DNA from 2 places in the Bartonella sp. SL317 genome. Region 1 is predicted to be linked to the other one. Evidence: predicted binding sites of a transcription regulator. Region 1 holds the regulator's gene; the other holds the start of a gene.
What was found. The regulator LexA, encoded in region 1, represses DNA repair genes until DNA is damaged. The targets are predictions, from matches to a motif close to TGTTCNNNNTGTGTTCNG.
Positions count from the first base shown of each region.

Region 1 (7,459 bases):
TTCTACCCGTTGAAATTCTTGCTTGTAATCTTGATCAGGGACAACCAGGATTTCCTAAACATATTCTTCCAGATTTTTTAAGCTCTTATAAAATTCCCTATCGTATTGAGTATCAGGATACTTATTCCATTGTTACAGATAAATTAGCAGAAACACAGACATATTGTTCACTTTGTTCTCGATTGCGACGTGGTAATCTCTATCGCATTGCACGTGAAGAGGGGTGTTCTGCATTAGTTCTTGGTCATCATCGAGATGATGTTTTGGAAACATTTTTTATGAATTTGTTTCACGGGGGCCGATTAGCCGCTATGCCTGGCAAACTTAAAAATGATGAAGGAGATCTTTTTGTGTTACGTCCTCTTGTCTATGCCGCTGAGGAAGATATGGAAAAATTTGCTCAAGCAATGCAATTTCCGATTATTCCTTGTAATCTTTGCGGTAGCCAAGATGGTTTACAACGTAATGCCATGAAAGAAATGTTAAAAAATATCGAAAAACAAATGCTAGGACGTAAAGATACAATGATTCGCGCTTTAACGAATGTGCGTCCAAGTCACTTACTCGATAAGAAATTCTTTGATTTTAAAACATGTTCATAAAAATGAGATATTAAAAAATAAGTTTAAAGAATTTGAGATAAGATACTTATTTATAATGATTTTATTGCTTTGCAATTTAACAGCCATAGGCGTTTTATTTCGAATTTTCTTATATTGTATCCATAAAAAGTCCCCATGATATCGTAAGCGACGCTCTGATATGCATAAAACACAATTTAAAAAGCTTTTTTAAATAACCAATGACAGTCCAATAATAATATGATTCTTGATTTACGCTTTTTAAAATAAAAACGAAAGAGGTTTGTAGGTTTTATCTTATCTTGTTGTGCCGTAAAACACTGTCATTTAAAATGACGATCAACCAAAATAATAGCTAACTTCTTGTTAAATTAAATATTTTTAGAGTGTCTAGAAATTCTTAAGGACAGGGATTGTCCGCAAATTCTCATGAAGTAAATTATATAAGTAATTCAGACTCTATCATGGAAAACAATTTTCTAACCGATACGGATAGAAATCTTCAGCATTGAGAAAAGAAAAAGCCAAAATTTCAAACAGCTATACCATAAAGATCATAAGAATCCGATTGTTCAATTTTAACGGTGACAAATTCACCGACACGCAAGGGGCGTCGCGATGATATATGGACAACACCATCTATTTCTGGAGCATCATATTGACTTCGTCCTTTGGCTACTTTTCCTTGACTTTCATCGATAAGCACTTGGAGTCTTTTTCCAATTTTTTTCTTTAAAAGATGTGCAGAAATTTGTTGTTGTTTTGCCATAAAACGATGCCAGCGGTTTTCTTTTACGTCTTCAGGAATATTTTCTAATCCCAAATCATTTGCAACAGCTCCTTTTACTTCTTCATATTTAAAGCATCCAGCGCGTTCAATTTTTGCTTCTTCTAACCATTCTAGCAACATATTAAAATCGTCATTTGTTTCGCCTGGAAACCCAACAATAAATGTTGATCGTAAAGCGAGATCTGGACATATTTTTCGCCACTTTTCAATTCTACGGTTTGTTTTTTCCATAAGAGCAGGACGTTTCATATGACGTAAAACAGTCGGTGATGCATGCTGAAAAGGAATATCCAGATAAGGGAGAATTTTTTTAGCTGCCATAAGTTCAATAACTTCATCCACATGAGGATAAGGATAAACGTAATGCATACGTATCCAGATCCCCATATCGCCTAGTTCGCGACACAGATCAAAAAATTTTGTTTTAATTGTGCGATCTTTCCAAGAGTTTTCGAGATATTTCAGATCAATACCATAAGCACTCGTATCTTGCGAAATAACCAAAAGTTCTTTTACACCCGCTTGTACGAGTTTTTCAGCTTCGCGAAGAACGTCACTGATGGGGCGTGAAGTAAGATCACCACGCAGTGTAGGGATGATACAAAAGCTACACCGATTAGAGCATCCTTCAGAAATCTTTAGGTAGGCATAATGGCGAGGTGTTAAACGAATCCCTTGGGGAGGAACTAAATCAAGAAAAGGATCATGAACGGGAGGAATCGCTTTATGAACAGCTTCTATAACACTTTCATAAGCTTGGGGTCCTGTAATGGCCAATACATTAGGGTATGTTTGTCGAATAACATCAGGATCAGCACCAAGACACCCTGTTACAATAACTTTTCCATTTTTTTTGAGAGCTTCCTCAATATTGTCTAATGATTCTTTTCTGGCAGAGTCAAGAAAACCACAGGTATTCACAATAACGACATCAGCCCCTTGGTGTTGGCGTGAAATTTCATACCCTTCAGAGCGGAGGCTTGTAATAATTCGCTCAGAATCTACGAGTGCTTTTGGACATCCGAGGGAAACAAAACTAATACGAGGAGCGACCATGATAACCCTATAATTATGATGAACGATTGCATTCCATTTTTTTGACTTAAAAAGTCAATAAATGTGCTTTATTTTTATACATAACAATCTGTTACAAATTTATTTGATTTTTTTCTATAATATTTTGTGTATGCTTACAATTTTATCTTATTGCGCTGTCAAATATTTTTATTAAGGACGATGATATAAGACAGCCCCTTAAAGCATTCAAGTTTTTTAGGTACGTGCTGAATATTAAAAAAAACCGGCATCATCGCACTATTTGCTAGCTCTAAAATGTTGCCAACAAACCTTGGCACGGAAGACAGTTCATAAAAGCCATTTTTAGCTCTTTCTTATACAATTTTCACCCACACGCCAACCCCGCTTTTGACGTGCAAACAAGTGATTTTGATTGATCAAGATAGAGAGATTTGAAATGAGAAAAGCTTATGTTATTTGAATGTCTAATTCAATATGAATAACACTAAATTATCATTATAAATCAATATATTTATGCTTACTTATTGAGCCTTGCATTAAGTAAAAAATATAAGAGGGAAGGGGAGGGAGGAAAGTTGAAACTCGCTCAACAGAGATTTTGATTGTTTATAGACCGATTGAGGCACATTTTTAGCTGTAGGAAGAAAATCAACTACGTATAGATAGCATAATAATATCAAAAAACACTCCGTAGTTTTTTATGCTGCATTTTATTGCAATATCTATCGCGTATATAGGTTTATTTTTTAATATTTACGAATAAGTCCGGTAAGTTTTCCTTGTATTTCTACACGTTCGGATTTGTATGTACGCGCTTCGTAATGAGGATTAGCGGCTTCTAATGCAACTGAGGTTCCTTTGCGTCGATAACGTTTTAATGTTGCCTCTTTTTTATCAATAAATGCGACAATAATTTCACCTGATATTGCTGTATTTTGACGTTTGACAATAATCGTATCTTTATCAAGGATACCAGCCTCCGCCATAGAATTATCCTTAACTTCTAATGCATAGTGTTCACCTTTATTAACCATATCATGTGGAAGAGAAAGTGTGCTTATTTGTTGCAGGATAGCAGAGGCGGGCACGCTCGCAGAAATACGTCCCATAATAGGAATGGTAGTATTTTGTTTTTTCTCTACCTCTAAATTATCAGGATTAGTCAAGTTTTTTGATATTTCCCTTTTATTTTTTTCTATCATACTAGGGGAAATCTTACGTGCTAGAGAAAGGTTAAATGTTATTTTTTCAGGGAGTCGAATCACCTCCACTGCACGAGCACGATTGTGTAAACGACGTATAAAACCTCGTTGTTCTAAGGCTATCATGAGCTTATGAATGCCAGACTTTGAAGAAAGTTCTAAAGCATTTTTCATTTCTTCAAAAGAAGGAGAAACACCAATTTCTTTTATATGATTGTGAATAAATAAAAGCAGCTCATATTGTTTACATGTTAGCATTCAGTGTTCCAATCAAAAGAATAAAAAATATTACCGTAAAAAATACATGTATATAAAATAATTCTACATTTTTTGAGCTAAATCAAAATTATTTTCCTTAATTTTTATCTTATATATAAAGTTAATTAGACAATATGTTTATTTATATACATATTTAATGTGTGATAATTATAAAATTTTACTTTAATAAAGGTATCATAATATTTTTATATATTATTAAAATACATTAATATTTAAAAAATAATATTTTATAACTCTGATTGAATTATCCGAAACTAAAGTTATGATCAGTATCGCCTTTCTATTTTTAATAGATCTATGTATTTTTTAATTTCTCGTATAAAAACTTAAAAAATTTGCATATCATTTCTATTTTCTTATTTTTTAGTTCAATGATCTACAGCTACAATAATGAATGTCACGTATAATCATATTTGATATTTTCAATGAGATTAAATTTTTTTTGTTCCATATCTTCTTCATTTTATAGAACAATTGACTTTCGTTATAGAATCATTTTGCATGAATAAAAAGTCGCATCCTCAAAATGCCCTTACTTCACATTCAAATATTTTTTTTAAAGAATATCTCTCAATATGCTTGATGCTTGCTTCCATCAAAATAATCTTACCACTACAATAAAACCTATTGAGCAATGCTATCTTCACATTTCAACAGTCCTATAGCATCATACTACTTTTCCCAACCTTCATGTTACGATAAGTTTTTGTTGTTAAAAAGAAATACACGAAGCATTTTCATTTTTAATCGTTTTATTCTTCTCCTTATGTTGGCCAAACAAATGATTTTATTGTTTCAATATACAACAATTTGAAATGCGAAAACCTCGCAGTATTTGATATCTCTCATTCGAGATGATAAAGAAATTAAAAAAAATCAATAGGTTATATTAATCTTTATGCATATTAAAAATTGAAAACTAAAACATGAGGCGATAAAAAAGAGTGTTTTCTACTCACCCCATGATGCTCAACTGCCCATGTAAGGAGAAAAAGGGGAGAGCTTATAATTTTAGTGCTTCAAATCTATGAGATATTTTTATAGTTAAATTATTTTTATCGAGATTTCAAAAGAAGATCAAAGAGTAACTATGCTATGATAAGGAAAGGGAGAAAAAACAAAAATTATTGATAACTAGAAAAAATAATAATATTTTTTTTTAAAAGGTGTTGACCAAATGAAAAGTCAACCGTATGTTCCCCTCACTTTCTGCAAACTAGATAGCTTGTATGAGAGCGCGTAGCTCAGCTGGTAGAGCAACTGACTTTTAATCAGTAGGTCCAGGGTTCGAATCCCTGCGCGCTCACCAAATTTAAATAATACCAATAGCCTATACAAAATTTAGAGAATCTTTGCTGCTTCGATTCCTTTTAGTTTTTTTAACTATCCTAATTGTTTTTGAGTTTTTTATTGATTCTTCAGGCAACTGTTTTCCATCAAACATTTTGATAGAATATTCTCCAGTCTAAACCAAAAGTGCTTTAAACTCCATGATGCAATGACATCTGAATTGATAGCAGATGTGGCTGCTCGTTTTCACAATTCATGGTTTGATTTTTTTATACTCTCTATATTAGATGAAATAAGCAAATCATCATACTTATTCACAATTTATATTATGAGATGACTTTTCACTAACGTATTGATTTTTTTATTTTTTATTTTTTAACATTTTTACATAGTGCATTTATTTCCTATGAAAGTCACAAAATGGTTAGCAATATGTTAATTTTTTGATAGAAGGCTGGGTTTAAGGGTGGTGTATGCGCGAGAGCGAGAGAAATTATTTAGAAACGTGAATTGTCCTCTCGTGTGCAGAGAGCGTGACGTTTTTTTTACAGCAGTACTTAACAAAAATAAGTGGACTGAATAAATGCCTTCAAAAAATAAAAAGAATTTTGCTTCTATTATTAAACCGACACTTCAATTATTTTCTATGATCGTTATTTCTCAGTCATTGGCATCTTGTTGCGCAAGCCAAACTGCACATTTTTCAATAAAAGATTCCCATTATAATAAACCAATTGACGTAGATACTTCTGTTCTACCAAAGCAAATGTCCAATAAGAAAAATCAATCAAAAGAAAACAAACGTGGACGGGCCGTTGTTGGTAAACCTTACCGAATAAAAGGGAAATGGTATTATCCTGAACATGATCCAACCTATAAACGTGTTGGCGAAGCATCATGGTATGGTTCAGATTTTCATGGGCGTTTAACGGCTAACGGTGAAATTTATGACATGAATCTTTTGACGGCTGCTCATCCTACAATGCCTTTGCCTAGCTATGCTCGTGTTACTAATTTAAAAAATGGATCTTCACTTATTGTTAGAGTGAATGATCGCGGACCTTTTATGAAAGACCGTATCATTGATTTATCCAAACAAGCTGCAGCAATCCTTGGTTATGTAGATAAGGGGGTCGCAGATGTTAAAGTAGAGTATATTTCTGAAGCTCCCGTTGGCCACTATGATGGTGCATATTTAATGGCTTCTTATACTCCTGGAAATGCTCCCTCATATTCATTAGCGTTAGAAAATATTTCGAAAAGAAGAAAAACTATTGCAGTGAAATTGCCAGAAGTTGGTCCTATCATGGCTGATAAGCCCGTTCCATTCGATCAAGTTGCTTCTATAAGTAAGCTCAACAAAAAAACAAAGTTCAATTGGCTACAACCGTTTTAAGAAAAAGTGTTGATTTTTGATCAATATCATTTTCAAATAAAAAGCGATAAAGAAGATCAGAGTTAAGTGTTATTATGAATAATTTAGAAAGTCTCTCCAATCTATTGCTAGGATGGTACTTGTTTATTCTTGCTTTCTAAATAGAGCGCATAATTTTTTCTGCTATGACAGCTTTTTCTCAATGATAGGCAAGTGGATTTTGTGAGCTGTTTGTACAATCTCTAAAAACGGTTATACAATCTAATTGGAAAAGAATATGAAGTCCAAAAGGAAGGAAATATTTTCTTTTGATTCGACTTTGTAATCTTCGAAAACATCCAAGGTAATATCTCATGAAGAAATTACACATTTCCTCGTACCTTTTATTGATTTCTTAATGCAGTAACACCCTTCATGTCAACTAAACATCTCAAACAAATACACTTTTGTATTGCCAATTCATACGTGCTCATTTTAAGGAAGTATACCTGACTTTCATACCAAACTCATGAAAAATATAACTATCCGGCCATTTTTATGACAGATTAAGCATCACACTCTTTACAGGTAGAAAGATATAAACCACTAGCATCATACATTTTTCAAAGTTCTTATGTTTTGCAATAATTCTTAGTACTTGAGAGATTTATAAAAAGTATTTTTATTATCTCTTTGATAATATTAATTTTTATCCCTATACTAATCTTGTTTCTGAAGAGTAAAAAGCAAATTTAATTGTTTCAAAGGGGGGCTAATGAGAAAAAATTACAGTATTTTGGTCAGATTTAAGTTAGAAAAATGATCATTTAGCATAGATAAATCAATATACTAGCAATAAATAGCCTTTTTGTCTTTTATGCTTTAAAATTAGCTCTTGCGTAGAAGATAAAAAGTACATCCTTGT
Region 1 is NZ_CM185144.1:1,939,110-1,946,568, reverse strand. It holds gene ttcA (tRNA 2-thiocytidine(32) synthetase TtcA) at 1-602, shown strand, start outside; gene rimO (30S ribosomal protein S12 methylthiotransferase RimO) at 1,114-2,427, opposite strand; gene lexA (transcriptional repressor LexA) at 3,156-3,869, opposite strand; tRNA gene AC6ER9_RS08090 (tRNA-Lys) at 5,124-5,199, shown strand; gene AC6ER9_RS08085 (septal ring lytic transglycosylase RlpA family protein) at 5,764-6,576, shown strand.

Region 2 (7,459 bases), 980 kb from region 1:
GTTTTGATGTTTTTTGCACCTTTTATCCTATATTGGGGTTGTAAACAGACAAAATGGCTGCTTTTAGGGTCGTTTATGCTTTATCTTACTTGCGGGTTTTATAAAATTGCTCCTCCTTCTTATCCTATAAAGGGAAAGTGGTTTTTGAACCCTTTGTCTTGGCAACTCCTATTTGTTATAGGTTTAACCAGCACTTTAGCGCTTAAACAAGGAAAAACAATTGCTTTTCAGTTTTTTTGGGTGGTTTGTGCGGCAGGATATCTCTTGTTGGCACTGTTATGGGTTCGCTTAAACTGGTGGGGCGTTTTGGGGTGGTTGGGTTGGTCTTCTCCGTTGATCAACTTTAATAAAACCTTTTTAAGCTTACCTCGTTTGCTCCATGTTCTTGCTCTATCCTTTCTCATTGTATGCTTGCCGCGCGTCAATAAATGGTTTTATGTTTCAACACAACATCCTTTAGCAATCTTAGGAAAACATAGTTTACCGGTCTTTGTAACGGGAACCATTTTTGCTATGTTTGGACAAATTGTAAAAACAGTGATGACAGGAACGTTTTTTTCCGATAGTCTCTTAATAATAACAGGTATTGCTTTGCAATTTGGAGTCGCTTACTATTGCGAAAAACGTCGATTTTTGCAGAGCGCGTTTTCGAGGAAACTGATCCGTTTGTAAGAAAAACGGTTTCATAGTTGTTGTTTGGCTGCGTTAACCTTAGTATAAAAAGTGCATTGCGCAAAAAATGTAAAAGAGGTAGTCAATAAAAAAAGCATTCTATACAGTAACAAAAGAAACTTTTTAGGACTCTATTCGTTGAGTGGTGTGGTTTTGTGCTGATACTTGGAGTATAAAAGCGTGAGCGTACATAAACGTCCCTATGATGAACCTATTATCATGATTGAGCATAATGCTTTTGAAAATGCTTTTAATCGTCTTTATGAAGAGACAATGGCACTGATTGAAAAAACAGCAGCCTATATCGATTCAGAAGGGAAGGTCGTGGCACGTTCCCTTTCGGCAGAAATTTCTGCAATCTATGCAAAAGAGGCGATGTATTTAAGTACACGACTTATGCAAATTGCCTCTCAACTCCTTCTCCTTCGAGCAGAGCGCGAAGGGGAGATGTCACCAGAACAAATAAAAAAAGAAATCGCAAAAGTTTCTCTTCAGACACCGACATTGGAACTTGAAACCTCGCATTGGAATGAGCTACCAGAAATTTTCCGTCAATTTGTTGCGCATTCACTGCGTTTAGAGGCGCGCATAAAATATATGTGCGCAGGGTGGGAAGCTGCTGCTGCTTGTTCCTTAGAAGATGAAAATCCCGTGGGAAAACAAATTGAATTGCTGAAAACAGCCTTTGGACGTTCTTAAAAAATATTCCTTTAGTTTTTGTTCATTCGCTCTTATTTTAGAGGCACCCATATTTTTCGTTTAGGATATGTGGCTGCGGTTTATGCGCTTGATGTTGCGGTTGATGTGTTTTGGTCAAGATAGGGCAGCTTTTATCTTGAACAATGATAATTGGCTGGGAAGGCAAATTGAATTGCTGAAAACAGCCTTTCGGGGGAGATATGTTCTTTGTTTTGCGCGAAGGGGAAATGTCAGCGGAACACATACAAAAAGAAATCGCAAAAGCTTCTCTTCAGACACCGACATTGGAACTTGAAACCCCGCATTGGAATGAGTACCCAGAAATTTTCTGTCAATTTGTTGCGCATTCACTCTCGTTTGAGAGGCGCGCATAAAATACATGTGTGCGGGGTGGGAAGCTGCTGCTGCTTGTACTTGAGATGATGAAAATCCGAGAGCAAAACAAATTGAATTGCTGAAGACAGCCTTTGGACGTTCTTAAAAATATTCCTTTAGTTTTTGTTCATTCGCTCTTATTTTAGAGGCATGCGCATTTTTCGTTTAGGATATGTGGCTGCGGTTTATGCGCTTGATGCTGCGGTTGATGTGTTTTGGTCAAGATAGGGCAGCTTTTATCTTGAACAATGATAATTGGCTGGGAAGGCAAATTGAATTGCTGAAAACAGCCTTTCGGGGGAGATATGTTCTTTGTTTTGCGCGAAGGGGAAATGTCAGCGGAACACATACAAAAAGAAATCGCAAAAGCTTCTCTTCAGACACCGACATTGGAACTTGAAACCCCGCATTGGAATGAGTACCCAGAAATTTTCTGTCAATTTGTTGCGCATTCACTCTCGTTTGAGAGGCGCGCATAAAATACATGTGTGCGGGGTGGGAAGCTGCTGCTGCTTGTACTTGAGATGATGAAAATCCGAGGGCAAAACAAATTGAATTGCTGAAAACAGCCTTTGGACGTTCTTAAAAAATATTCCTTTAGTTTTTGTTCATTCGCTCTTATTTTAGAGGCACCCATATTTTTCGTTTAGGATATGTGGCTGTGGTTTATGCGCTTGATGTTGCGGTTGATGTGTTTTGGTCAAGATAGGGCAGCTTTTATCTTGAACAATGATAATTGGCTGGGAAGGCAAATTGAATTGCTGAAAACAGCCTTTCGGGGGAGATATGTTCTTTGTTTTGCGCGAAGGGGAAATGTCAGCGGAACACATACAAAAAGAAATCGCAAAAGCTTCTCTTCAGACACCGACATTGGAACTTGAAACCCCGCATTGGAATGAGTACCCAGAAATTTTCTGTCAATTTGTTGCGCATTCACTCTCGTTTGAGAGGCGCGCATAAAATACATGTGTGCGGGGTGGGAAGCTGCTGCTGCTTGTACTTGAGATGATGAAAATCCGAGAGCAAAACAAATTGAATTGCTGAAGACAGCCTTTGGACGTTCTTAAAAATATTCCTTTAGTTTTTGTTCATTCGCTCTTATTTTAGAGGCATGCGCATTTTTCGTTTAGGATATGTGGCTGCGGTTTATGCGCTTGATGCTGCGGTTTATGTGTTTTGGTCAAGATAGGGCAGCTTTTATCTTGGATGATGATAATTGGCTGGGAAGGCAAATCGAATGACTGAAAAGAGCTTTTCGGGGGAAATATTTTCTTTGTTTTGCGCGAAGAGGAAATGTTAGTGGAACACATACAAAAGGAAATCGCAAAAGTTTCTCTTCAGACACCGACATTGGAACTTGAAACCTCGCATTGGAATGAACACTCAGAAATTTTCCGTCAATTTGTTGCGCATTCACTCTCGTTTGAGAGGCGCGCATAAAATATATGTGCGCAGGGTGGGAAGCTGCTGCTGCTTGTACTTGAGATGATGAAAATCCGAGGGCAAAACAAATTGAATTGCTGAAAACAGCCTTTGGACGTTCTTAAAAAATATTCCTTTAGTTTTTGTTCATTCGCTCTTATTTTAGAGGCACCCATATTTTTCGTTTAGGATATGTGGCTGTGGTTTATGCGCTTGATGTTGCGGTTGATGTGTTTTGGTCAAGATAGGGCAGCTTTTATCTTGAACAATGATAATTGGCTGGGAAGGCAAATTGAATGACTGAAAAGAGCCTTTCGGGGGAAATATTTTCTTTGTTTTGCGCGAAGGGGAAATGTCACCAGAACAAATAAAAAAAGAAATTGTAAAAGTTTCTCTTCAGACACCGACATTGGAACTTGAAACCTTGCATTGGAATGAACACTCAGAAATTTTCCGTCAATTTGTTGCGCATTCACTCTCGTTTAGAGGCGCGCATAAAATATATGTGCGCAGGGTGGGAAGCTGCTGCTGCTTGTACTTGAGATGATGAAAATCCGAGGGCAAAACAAATTGAATTGCTGAAAACAGCCTTTGGACGTTCTTAAAAATATTCCTTTAGTTTTTGTTCATTCGCTCTTATTTTAGAGGCATGCGCATTTTTCGTTTAGGATATGTGGCTGCGGTTTATGCGCTTGATGTTGCGGTTTATGTGTTTTGGTCAAGATAGGGCAGCTTTTATCTTGGATGATGATAATTGGCTGGGAAAACAAATAGAATGACTGAAAACGGCCTTTCGGGGGAAATATTTTCTCTGTTTTGCGCGAAGGGGAAATGTTAGTGGAACAAATAAAAAAAGAAATCGTAAAAGCTTCTCTTCAGACACTGACATTGGAACTTGAAACCCCGCATTGGAATGAGTACCCAGAAATTTTCTGTCAATTTGTTGCGCATTCACTCTCGTTTGAGAGGCGCGCATAAAATATATGTGTGCGGGGTGGGAAGCTGCTGCTGCTTGTACTTGAGATGATGAAAACCCCGTGGGAAATATATATCATCCATAGAGAAGCATTTTTAATACTTATGAATGTAGGTATCTTCTCTTTGCTTACTGGTGATGGCTTAAGCGTTATGACATTGAAGATGAGATAGAAGGTGAAGATGAAATAAAAGGAAAAGTTTTATTCTTTATTTGGCTTATCTTATAGGGTGCGAATGGTTTTGTTCGAGTCCATTTGTGATCTTGTTCTATAAAGGTGCTGTTTGTTCGTGTATCATACTGTATAAATGCATGATGCGTGGCTGTCTTGATTACTGGTTTTATGTTTTGCTGCTGTTTTCTTTGGGGGTGAGCCTTTATTCAAAAGAGGGAAATGTGTATAAACTGGAATTTATGGCAGAGACGATTCGTATTATAGGCATTGATCCCGGATTACGTTATACTGGATGGGGCGTTATCGATCTTGCGGGTAATCGTCTTCAGTTTGTTGCTGCAGGGACGGTTTCTTCTGATGTGCAGTGTGATTTAGCTTCCAGACTCTGTCAGATCCATAAAGGTCTTTCAGAGGTTGTACATCAATTTATGCCCCATGAAGCGGCGGTGGAACATGTGTTTGTCAATAAGGATGCTACGGCAACTTTAAAACTTGGGCAAGCACGTGCAATCGCGCTGTTGGTTCCTGCGCAAGCCAATCTCCCTGTTTTTGAATATGCTCCTAACAAAGTGAAAAAATCAGTTATTGGTGTTGGGCATGGCGCTAAAGAACAAATCCATATGATGGTAAAAGTTTTGCTCCCACGGGCTGAATTTGATAGCAGTGATGCGGCTGATGCTCTTGCGCTTGCTCTTTGTCATAGTATGCATCGTAAGAGTGTTAACCAATCTTATCAGGCAAGGGTGGCGATATGATTGGGATGGCAACATGATAAACAAATTAAAGAACATTTCCATATCTTTATCTTTGAGGATCATAGCCTTTTGGATATTGACGGTGTGGGGTAGATTGTTGTGTCAAATTGGTTTTATACAATGTGAAAGAATGGGCTGGTCTTATCAGGCAAGGGTGGTGATATGATCGGGGTAAAAACATGATTGGCAAATTAAAGGGCACGCTTGAGCATATCTTTGAGGACCATATCGTTCTGGATGTTCATGGTGTGGGGTATGTTGTTTTTATCTCCAATCGGTTGCGTCCTTCTTTACCTGAAGTTGGGGAGACATTAAGTCTCTTTATTGAAACCCATGTGCGTGAAGAGGCAATCCGTCTTTTTGGTTTTGCCACAAGAGCTGAACAGGAGTGGTTTTGTATGCTTCAAAATGTTCCAGGGGTAGGGGCAAAGGTTGCTTTGGCAATCTTGGGAACTTTATCACCTGATGAACTTGCACAAGCCATTGCTTTAAACGATGGGGCGATGATTAGTCGAGCACCAGGCGTTGGTAAAAAAGTCAGTGAAAGAATTGTGGGTGAGTTAAAAAGTAAAACACTTCCCTTTGAACAGGCGGTCAAGACGGTTTCGGTTTCTCAGAACGAGAGGGTTAATCAACCTGCACAAGATGCGCTTTCCGCATTGATGACGCTAGGCTTTGAACGTGAGAAAGCCGCGCGGGCTCTTGCTCTTGCGATGAATACTCTTGAAGGGGAAACCGTTTCTTCTGCTCTGCTTATCCGCCATAGTCTCAAATTGCTTTCTTCTCCTACTTGAATAAAAGGTCACAATGCATAAAGATGAAGATCAACGCCTTTTGGGGGCAGCACCCCTTCCAAACGACCCCGATCGTTCCTTAAGACCTCAAGTTCTCGATGACTTTATTGGCCAAGAAGCGGCACGGGCTAATTTAAAAATATTTATTGAAGCTGCAAAAACGCGGCAAGAAGCGCTGGATCATGTTTTGTTTGTGGGACCACCAGGGCTGGGAAAAACAACGCTTTCACAGATTATGGCCAAAGAATTAGGCGTTAATTTTCGCTCTACTTCAGGGCCAGTTATTGCTAAAGCAGGCGATTTAGCCGCTCTCTTGACCAATCTTGAAGAACGTGATGTGTTGTTTATTGATGAAATTCATCGCTTAAATCCAGCCATTGAAGAAATTCTTTATCCCGCCATGGAAGATTATCAACTCGATTTGATCATTGGAGAGGGGCCGGCGGCGCGCTCGGTTAAAATTGATCTGGCTAAATTTACTTTGGTGGCAGCAACCACACGGTTGGGGCTTTTGACCACACCACTGAGAGACCGTTTTGGTATCCCCATTCGTCTTAATTTTTATACGATAGAAGAATTAGAATATATTGTGCAGCGCAATGCACGGCTTTTTGCCGTTAATATTAGTGATGATGGTGCGCATGAAATTGCACGCCGCGCCCGCGGGACACCGCGCATCGCTGGACGGCTTTTACGGCGCGTTTGTGATTTTGCTTTGGTAAAACAGGCAAAACAAATTGACCGGAAAATCGCTGATGAAGCGCTTTCTCGCCTTGAGGTGGATCATTTAGGCCTTGATCCGCTGGACCGGCGTTATTTACTCCTGATTGCCGAAACTTTTTTAGGGGGACCAGTAGGCATTGAAACGATTGCTGCTGCTTTATCAGAGCCGCGTGATGCGATTGAAGATATCGTTGAACCGTATCTTCTCCAACAAGGCTTTATTCAAAGAACGGCGCGTGGACGCATTCTCACGGAAAAGGCTTGGAGCCATTTAGGACTTGTCGCGCCTGCTTCAACCTCTATACAAAAGCGTGCTCAACTTTCTGATGCTCAAGATAATGCATCACTTCAGACGTCTTTATGGGATGGGGAAGAGGACTAAGGCATCTTTTTAAAGAAACTGTGTGAATATTTTATAGCAAAATAGCAAGGTCATAAAATACAAGAGGCATTTTTCTTGTCCTTGTGTTCTGATCGAAAGGGTTTAGAACGCGTGAGGTTTTTGTATTTTTTGCTTTTCATAACTTCAACACAAAAATGTGTTCAATATTTTTATTGATAAACAATTTGCTATCTTAAGTGATTTTATGGGACATAAAGTTAATGACAGAAATAACGCCTTTAAAGAGCAATCATACAAGTGCTTTTCATAATTTTCAGGTGCGCGTTTATGTGGCTGATACAGATTTTTCCGGGGTGGTTTATCATGCCCGTTATTTAGAATTTTTTGAACGGGGACGTTCAGAGTTTTTAAGGGATACCGGTTTTAATAATAAGATGTTAGCTGCAGGGGTTGAGGGGGAAAAACTATTTTTTGTTGTGCGTCATATGGAAATTAGTTTTTTTAAACCAGCCAAAATTGATAACC
Region 2 is NZ_CM185144.1:600,412-607,870, reverse strand. It holds gene AC6ER9_RS02975 (OpgC family protein) at 1-672, shown strand, start outside; gene AC6ER9_RS02970 (DUF1465 family protein) at 853-1,371, shown strand; gene AC6ER9_RS02965 (hypothetical protein) at 3,046-3,186, shown strand; partial or broken gene AC6ER9_RS02960 (DUF1465 family protein) at 3,509-3,773, shown strand; gene ruvC (crossover junction endodeoxyribonuclease RuvC) at 4,559-5,074, shown strand; gene ruvA (Holliday junction branch migration protein RuvA) at 5,254-5,868, shown strand; gene ruvB (Holliday junction branch migration DNA helicase RuvB) at 5,882-6,973, shown strand; gene ybgC (tol-pal system-associated acyl-CoA thioesterase) at 7,195-7,459, shown strand, end outside.
Region 2: the regulator LexA is predicted to act here: its motif matches at 4,410-4,427, upstream of ruvC (crossover junction endodeoxyribonuclease RuvC).